Regions from separate parts of the Bartonella capreoli genome, predicted to be linked through region 1. Evidence: predicted binding sites of a transcription regulator. Region 1 holds the regulator's gene; the other holds the start of a gene.
The links. Region 1 encodes HrcA, which represses chaperone genes, less so after heat shock. Its sites were predicted from a motif close to GTTAGCACTCNCNNNNNGNGAGTGCTAAC; they were not measured.
Positions count from the first base shown of each region.

Region 2: the regulator HrcA is predicted to act here: its motif matches at 1,594-1,622, upstream of groES (co-chaperone GroES).

Region 1 is NZ_CADDZX010000001.1:164,203-168,640, forward strand. Features, by position in the region: gene thpR (RNA 2',3'-cyclic phosphodiesterase) at 806-1,345, shown strand; gene grpE (nucleotide exchange factor GrpE) at 1,448-2,122, opposite strand; gene hrcA (heat-inducible transcriptional repressor HrcA) at 2,244-3,314, opposite strand; gene rdgB (RdgB/HAM1 family non-canonical purine NTP pyrophosphatase) at 3,925-4,438, shown strand, end outside.
Region 2 is NZ_CADDZX010000006.1:56,534-60,971, reverse strand. Features, by position in the region: gene J7R05_RS05970 (alpha-D-glucose phosphate-specific phosphoglucomutase) at 1-7, shown strand, start outside; gene fumC (class II fumarate hydratase) at 55-1,443, opposite strand; gene groES (co-chaperone GroES) at 1,669-1,965, shown strand; gene groL (chaperonin GroEL) at 2,015-3,658, shown strand; gene J7R05_RS05950 (NifU family protein) at 4,088-4,438, opposite strand, start outside.

The DNA.
Region 1 (4,438 bases):
GAACAAAGAAAACTATTCCTCTCTCTTGCCTTACTTGACTGTATGAGCTAACCCAACATAAAGTAAAAAGTAAAACTGATTAGTAATCAGAATGCGATACTGTGCGCAAAAAATAAAAAATGCTGCAAATAACATTCCAGAAAATTTAAAGAACAGCATTTAAATTTGTAAAATTGGCTTTTACAATAGAATTTAGAAAACGAATTCAACTGTATTATTTTCTTTAATTTTGAATATGAATATTTTTCCATTAATCAAATTGTTGAATTTGTGAATTAATGCATTCTTCTTTTAAAATTTTTTAGCTTTCATAAAATACAATTTACAGTCATTTGTTAAGCTATCAAAATATTCTTTTTAGAAACATTACTCTTAGTACACTGTAATGTTTTGTATAATAATAAAATTCTCGAAAATAAAAAAGCTTACTTTTTAGTTAGACACGTTAGGGCGTAATCTTTTTGCCATTTTTTTAGTCAATAAAGATTATTAAGTAATCAGAATTTTTAAGTCCCCCTTACTCTAAGCTGCATTCAGTGCCACTAAAATGGACAGATATTTTATTTTTTCACAAATTGTATATCAAATTTGCTGTTCTAATATTCACGCAAAAGTCTTTTCTATTGGTGACAGCACCACCCTTTTCAGCACAAATAATCTTATGAATTCAATTAATAATATAGGGCTCGTTATTTCTGTCTACATCATTATCTATCTTATAATAATTGGCTCTATCTTAGTTTATCCATCATCACATTCAAAACATTTAAGCGTCAAAATTATCTGCCAACAATAAGGAGGCTCTATGCCACGTCTATTTGCTGCTATTAAAATTCCTCAAGAAACAACAAAAGCACTTATATCACTGCAAAATGGCTTGCCAAAAGCCCAGTGGATTAACCCACAAAATTTCCATGTCACCTTGTCTTTTTTTGGAGAGATCGCAAACTCTGTTGCTGATGAACTTATTGAGGCCTTTGATACAATAAAATGCCCTCCTTTTATGCTCCAACCTAATGGCTTTGAAATTTTTGGTTCAGAAACTTCCCCTCATTCTCTGGTTGTCCGCATAAAACCCTGTGAACCCCTCACCCTTTTACATGAGAAAATACTATGCATTCAAAAACGTTTAGGATTAACTCCCGATGAGACGCAATATACCCCGCATATTACTCTTGCACGACTGCTCGATATTCAACTTGAGGACCTTTCTTCGTATTTATCTGCTCAAAGTGATTTTTCTTGCCCTCCCTTTTCAGTTGACCACTTTGTCTTACTCCTGTCGAAAGACCCCTCAAGTGATGCCCTTTATATTGTAAAAGGAAGTTGGCCCCTTCAAGCGTAAGAGCACTTCAACAAAGTACTCTTTAAAGCTGTTCTAAAAATTTCTTTAACAATGCGAAGTCGAATATAAAATAATATGCCTTCATAGTTTAAAATATCTTTTTTACTGATGTGTTGAGGCTGGATCAACTTTAACAGAATCTTCTTTAAGCCCCCCCTTAGCTACACCAACCATGGCCGGACGCAAAACACGCTCACCAATAATATAACCTGCCTGAACGACTTGCTGTACAGTATTATCAGGAACATCAGTGTTAGGAATTTCAAACATTGCCTGATGAAAATGAGGATCAAATTTCTGCCCTTCTGGGTGAATCTTTTTTACTCCATGGCGTTCTAAAGCTGTCATCATGGCCCGCTCTGTCATTTCAACGCCTTCTGCTAGCATTTTCAAGCCAGTATCATTTTCGCGTGCACCTTCTGGAATAGCTTCTAAAGCACGATTAAGATTATCAGAAACAGATAACATATCACGGGCAAAATTAGCGATCGCATAAGCCCTTGCATCAGCTACATCACGCGTTGTACGACGTCGAAGATTTTCCATATCAGCAGCAAAACGTAAAAGTTGATTTTTTAGTTCCTTATTTTCATTCTGTAAATCAGCTAAGGGATCTGTAGACTCACTTTCTTTTTCTTCAACGTTCTCGCAAATCTCTTCTTTATTCATTTTCAAAAGCTCATCAGCAGCTTTTTTAAGTATTTCACGATCGTTTGGGTTTTTTAGATTACAATTTTCAAATGAAGCATCAGCAAATTTGTTTTTTTCGTCAGACATAAAAGTTCCATTCCTTCATAAGATTTGTTATTTCCGATATTGAAATTTTGCAGACAAAAATCAAGAGGTATTTATTCACCTTAACATAATGAGTGTCTACAATAAAAATGCCCGATACAAGCTAACGCAATAACTGTGACATAAGTTGAGCTGTATAATCAACCATAGGTACAATTCTTGCATAATTAAGCCGTGTTGGTCCAATAACACCCAAAGCACCAATTACCCTTTGCTGTGAATCGCAATAAGGTGCTACCACTAAAGAAGAACCTGAAAGCGAAAACAACTTATTTTCCGAACCGATAAAGATACGAACCCCCAAACCTTCATCTGCTAAATCAAGCAATTGTGCCATACTTTCACGCGTTTCAAGATCATCAAATAAATGCCGTAACCGCTCTAAATCTTCTTCTGCTTTTACATCTTCAAGTAAATTGCTTCGCCCACGAACAATAAGATGCATCTTATGATCTGAATCTTCTCCCCCCCAAAGAGCTAATCCAGTTTCAACAAGATGATGGGATAATTGATCAAGCGCAGCCCGCGTTTCCACACATAAACGTGCAATTTCCGTTTTAGCTTCATTGAGTGTACGCCCTTGAATATGAGCATTGAGAAAATTCGTTGCTTCCGTCAATTGCGAATGCGTAACGCCTTCTGGCAAATGAATGATGCGGTTTTCAACCTCACCTTGTTGTGTCACTAAAACTGCAAGAGCATGCTCGCAATCAAGACGTACAAATTCAATATGTTTTAATGTACCTTCATGTTTCATCGCTAAAACCAACCCCGCTCCACGTGAAAGGTCTGAAAGAATTTGGCTAGCTTGGATCAAAAAGTGTTCAACTGATTGTGTATGACCTGCTTCTTTGACTTGAAATTCAATATTCTCACGTTCCTCAGATGGTAAGTCGCTTACTTCCATAAATGCATCAACAAAAAATCGTAAACCTGATTGCGTTGGCATTCGCCCTGCAGACACATGAGGTGCATAAATCAAACCCAGGTGTTCAAGATCACTCATTACATTGCGAATTGTTGCAGGTGATAATGTTTGTTGTAAAAGCCGCGATAGATTACGTGATCCCACCGGCTCACCATCATTAAGATAGGCTTCAACAATATGGCGAAAAATATCACGCGAGCGTTCATCAAGCCCTTTAAGCTCATCGGTAATAGATGCTTGTTTTATCACAATTATTTCACCACTTCAAAAACACTTTTTCTTATATAAGTTTTATTAAGGTTTGGTCAAATAGTCTAAAGCAACGTAAAAAGCATATCACATATTTATTGCCAAAAGTACTATCGTTTTATCATCAAAGATACCATCATCAAAAGAGAAGCTATTTTATGTAGCACTCTAATCTTCATCCTTCTCAAATGCAAATAATCCTCTTTGAATAAGATCTCAAAAAAAATTATAGAAGGATCAAATTACGCAAAATTTGGCAATATTCACATTTTATAATTATTCAAGTTAGACACCACTATAAAAAATTTTCTCACGATAAAATCCTTAAAAACCATAAGGGTGTTATTTTTTGTCATATCTATAAAAATATATTCATGATTGACTTTAACTATGATGTAAATTTACAAACTAAACCTAATACTAATTTCGTTATAATAAGTCGCAAAACTTTTGTGGACGTGAAAAAACCACCGCAAATAAATCTCTCAAGCTGTATTGATCACTTCATTTATTGGAATTTACAAAACCGGTATTGTCAAATTTATTCTCCTATAAACAAACTCTCAATCCAACAAATAATTCATCCCTCATATCAGGAGAGATACGTATGAAACGTATAACAAATGAAAAACTTGTTATTGCTACACATAACGCCGGAAAATTGCATGAAATCACCGCATTAATTGCTCCTTTCGGCTTAACAACACTCTCAGCAAAAGAGCTCGGTTTGCCCGAACCAAAAGAAACAGGAACAACATTTGAAAAAAATGCCTATATCAAAGCCTTTGCAGCAGCAAAAACTACACAGCTTCCTGCTTTATCTGATGATTCTGGCTTAGAAATAGACGCATTAGGTGGTGCACCAGGCGTCTATACAGCCGACTGGGCCATTCAGCCTGATGGTACACGTAATTTTTCAAAAGCTATGCAAAAAATAGAAGATGAATTACAAAAAATTGGAGCCCTTGAAAAAGGCCAGCGTAAATGTCGGTTTATATCAGTCATCTGTGTTGCATGGCCCGACGGCTATGCAGATTATTTTCGTGGCAGCATTGAAGGCACATTCATTTGGCCACCACGTGGAGATAAAGGTTTTGGTTTTGATCCCATTTTTCTACCAG
Region 2 (4,438 bases), on a different contig from region 1:
AACGTGAAACTGTCATTCATCATGACATCAATTCATCCGTAACATAAAATAGCCTTATTGTGAGTGGATCATCTTCTTTGGATCAACCAGTCGGTCGTAGTCAGCTTCAGTAATTCCGGCTTTTAAAGCTTCTTCCCGTAAGGTTGTTCCATTTTTATGGGCTGTTTTAGCAATATCAGCAGCTTTTTCGTAACCAATTTCTGGTGCAAGCGCTGTAACGAGCATGAGAGAACGCTCAAGAAGAGACTGGATATGATCTGTATTAGCACGCAGCCCTTTGATGCAGTTAGTATCAAAGGAACGCATAGAGTCACCAAGAAGTGAGAGAGACTGCAAAACATTATAACCAATAACAGGCTTAAAGGCATTGAGTTCAAAATGGCCCTGGCTTGCAGCAAATGTTACACTCGTCTGATTTCCAAAGACTTGGCAGGCAACCATGCTTAAAGCTTCACATTGGGTGGGGTTGACTTTTCCTGGCATAATGGAAGAACCAGGTTCATTTTCTGGCAAGCTCAATTCGCCTAAGCCTGAGCGTGGCCCTGACCCTAAGAAACGAATATCATTTGCAATTTTAAACAAATCAGCTGCCAATGCATTTAAGCTTCCGTGGAAATTGGCAAGGGCCCCATGGTGAGCGAGAGCTTCAAATTTGTTGTTGGCGGTTGTGAAAGTTACCCCTGTAAGTGGACTAATTGTTTCAGCAAATGCAACATCAAATCCTTTTGGTGCATTAAGGCCTGTTCCAACGGCAGTTCCCCCTTGCGCAAGCATTTGAACATCAATAAGAGCCATTTCAATGCGTTGGCGGTTGGCTTCTAGTGCAGCACGGTAGCCTGAAAATTCTTGTCCTAAAGTAAGCGGGGTGGCATCTTGCGTGTGCGTGCGCCCCAATTTTATGATGTCTGCAAATTCTTCTTCTTTTGTTTGAAGACTGGCAATAAGAGTATCAAGAATTGGAAAAAAATGTTGGCGTGTTTGCAGTGTGGTAGCAATATGAAGCGCTGTTGGAAAAGAATCGTTTGACGATTGGCTCATATTCACGTGGTCATTAGGGTGCACGGGTGCTTTGCTGCCAAGTGTTCCACCCAAAAGCACGCTAGCGCGATTGGCGATCACTTCATTGACATTCATATTGCTTTGTGTGCCAGACCCTGTTTGCCAAACAGCGAGGGGGAAATGTGTATCAAATGCACCAGAAAGCACTTCATCAGCAGCAGTGACAATCGCTTGCCCTATGTCTTGCGAGAGTTTCCCTTTTTGCATATTCACAAGGGCTGCTGTTTTTTTGATAAGACTTAAAGCGTAAATCAATGAGAGAGGCTGTTTTTCTGAGCCAATATTGAAATTATGTCGAGAACGTTCTGTTTGTGCTCCCCAATAACGGTCATGAGGAACCGAAACTGTCCCCAAACTATCGGTTTCTTGGCGTGTTTTAACCATCATAAAATCCCTTAATATATATTCATTAGTTTAGTAAAAGATAAGCATTTTTCGACCAGAATCAAAGAGTCAATTAGGATCAATATAAAATGAATTATTTTATTTAGAATCCTTGACATTATGGATCAATATTTTTATATAAAATTTGTTACTAGCACTCACAACTAAAGAGTGCTAGTAAAATTTAAGATTAATCAGTTATACTAAGTTTTAAGGGTTTAAAACATGGCTAACACACAATTCCGCCCACTTCACGATCGCGTTGTCGTTCGTCGGGTTGAATCTGAAAATAAAACCGCTGGTGGGATTATCATCCCCGATACAGCAAAGGAAAAACCTCAAGAAGGTGAGGTACTCGCTGTTGGTAACGGCGCTCTTGATAATAATGGAAAGCGCGTGCCTCTCGAAGTTAAAGCAGGAGACCGCATCTTATTTGGGAAATGGTCTGGAACCGAAGTAAAGATTAATGGTGAAGAACTCTTAATCATGAAAGAATCCGACATTATGGGGATTTTGGGTTAATCCATTCTCTCAATTTGTTTCGTTTTACTTATATCCAAGGAGAAATTAAATGGCTGCTAAAGAAGTCAAATTTGGCCGTGAAGCACGTGAGCGCTTGGTGCGCGGTGTTGATATCCTTGCTAATGCTGTTAAGGTAACACTCGGTCCTAAAGGCCGTAATGTGGTGATTGACAAATCATTTGGTGCACCTCGTATCACGAAGGATGGTGTGTCCGTTGCAAAAGAAGTCGAACTGGAAGATAAGTTCGAAAATATGGGCGCACAGATGTTGCGTGAAGTTGCTTCAAAGACCAACGATATTGCTGGTGATGGAACAACAACAGCAACTGTTTTGGGTCAAGCTATTGTGCAAGAAGGTGTAAAAGCTGTTGCTGCTGGCATGAACCCAATGGATCTCAAACGTGGGATCGATTCTGCTGTTGCAGAAGTTGTTGAAAGCCTTTTCAAAAAAGCGAAAAAAATCCAAACTTCTGCTGAAATAGCGCAAGTAGGAACGATTTCTGCTAATGGTGCTTCAGAAATTGGTAAAATCATTGCTGATGCTATGGACAAAGTTGGCAATGAAGGTGTTATCACCGTGGAAGAAGCAAAAACTGCTGAAACGGAATTAGAAGTCGTTGAAGGTATGCAGTTTGATCGTGGGTACCTTTCACCTTATTTTGTCACAAATGCTGAAAAAATGGTGGCTGATCTCGACGATCCTTACATCCTTATTCATGAAAAGAAATTGTCTAATCTTCAATCCTTGCTTCCTGTTCTTGAAGCTGTTGTTCAGTCTGGTAAGCCTCTTCTCATTATTGCTGAAGATGTGGAAGGTGAAGCTTTGGCAACGCTTGTGGTTAATAAACTGCGTGGTGGTTTGAAGATTTGTGCTGTTAAAGCACCAGGCTTTGGTGACCGCCGTAAAGCAATGTTAGAAGATATTGCAATTTTGACATCAGGTCAGGTTATTTCTGAAGATGTTGGCATTAAGCTTGAAAATGTCACTTTAGATATGTTGGGCCGTGCAAAGAAAGTGCATATTTCTAAAGAAAACACAACCATCGTTGATGGCTCTGGACAAAAAGCACAAATCAGTGCTCGTGTAAGCCAGATTAAAGCACAGATCGAAGAAACAACTTCTGACTATGACCGCGAAAAACTGCAAGAAAGACTTGCTAAACTTGCTGGTGGTGTTGCCGTTATTCGTGTTGGTGGTGCAACAGAAGTTGAAGTGAAAGAAAAGAAAGACCGTGTTGATGATGCCTTGAACGCAACGCGTGCAGCGGTGGAAGAAGGTATTGTTGCTGGTGGTGGAACTGCACTCTTGCGGGCTGCAAACGCAATTACTGTTAAAGGAAGCAATGCAGACCAAGAAGCTGGTATTAATATTGTCCGTCGTGCTCTACAAGCTCCAGCACGCCAAATTGCGACTAATGCCGGTGAAGAAGCAGCGATTATTGTTGGCAAAGTGCTTGAAAATAATTCAGACACTTTTGGTTACAACACTGCAACAGGTCAATTTGGTGATTTGATTTCTTTGGGGATCGTTGACCCAGTTAAAGTTGTGCGTTCAGCTTTGCAAAATGCTGCATCAATTGCTAGCCTTCTTATCACCACAGAAGCAATGGTTGCTGAACTTCCGAAAAAAGAAACTCCAATGCCTCCAATGGGTGGCGGCGGAATGGGTGGAATGGGCGGAATGGATTTCTAAGCGCCTTAAACCCATAGGTAAAAAGAAACGGGCCATTTTGGCCCGTTTTTTATTGTGTTTTGAAAGTTTATAAGTGTTTTAAAGCCTCATGAAGCATGTATATTACAAGGCATTCTTATACCTTGAAGCATTGTTGTATTTACAACTTTATATTTCACGCGCTTTTGGTGATCTTTGTATAATGTCTTTTGTAATACAGACATTCGTGTAGTGCAGACTTCTTTCGTGTAATGCAAGCCTATTGGTCTTCTTTAATTGCTTGTCTGTTTTTCCTGCTATATTTTTTGTGCTAATAGGTTGCAACAGTTTGCGATACATACGCAACAAGTTCCCATAGCTTTTAAAAAATGATTTTCAGCAAATGATTGGTATGGGATATTTGTACAAGATGGCTTATTTCTATTTGCTTGGGCGGGGGTACTTTCAAATTTATAGAATAACGTCTTGTGGCATGGCTTCAACGCCTAAAACTTCTGGAATGAAATGGCGCAAAAGATTTTCAATTCCGTGTTTGAGCGTGGCTGTTGAGGATGGGCACCCAGCGCATGCACCGCGCATATTTAAATAAACGATACCGTCTTCAAAACCACGAAAAGTAATATCCCCACCATCATTAGCAACAGCTGGGCGAACACGTGTTTCAAGAATCTCTTTAATTGTCATAACAATATCTGCATCTTTTTCGTCATAAAATTCTTCATACGCTTCAGGTGCTTGTGTTTGGAGAGTGGCATCATTGATAACAGTTGGGTCATTGGAAAGAAAATGTTCCATAATTGT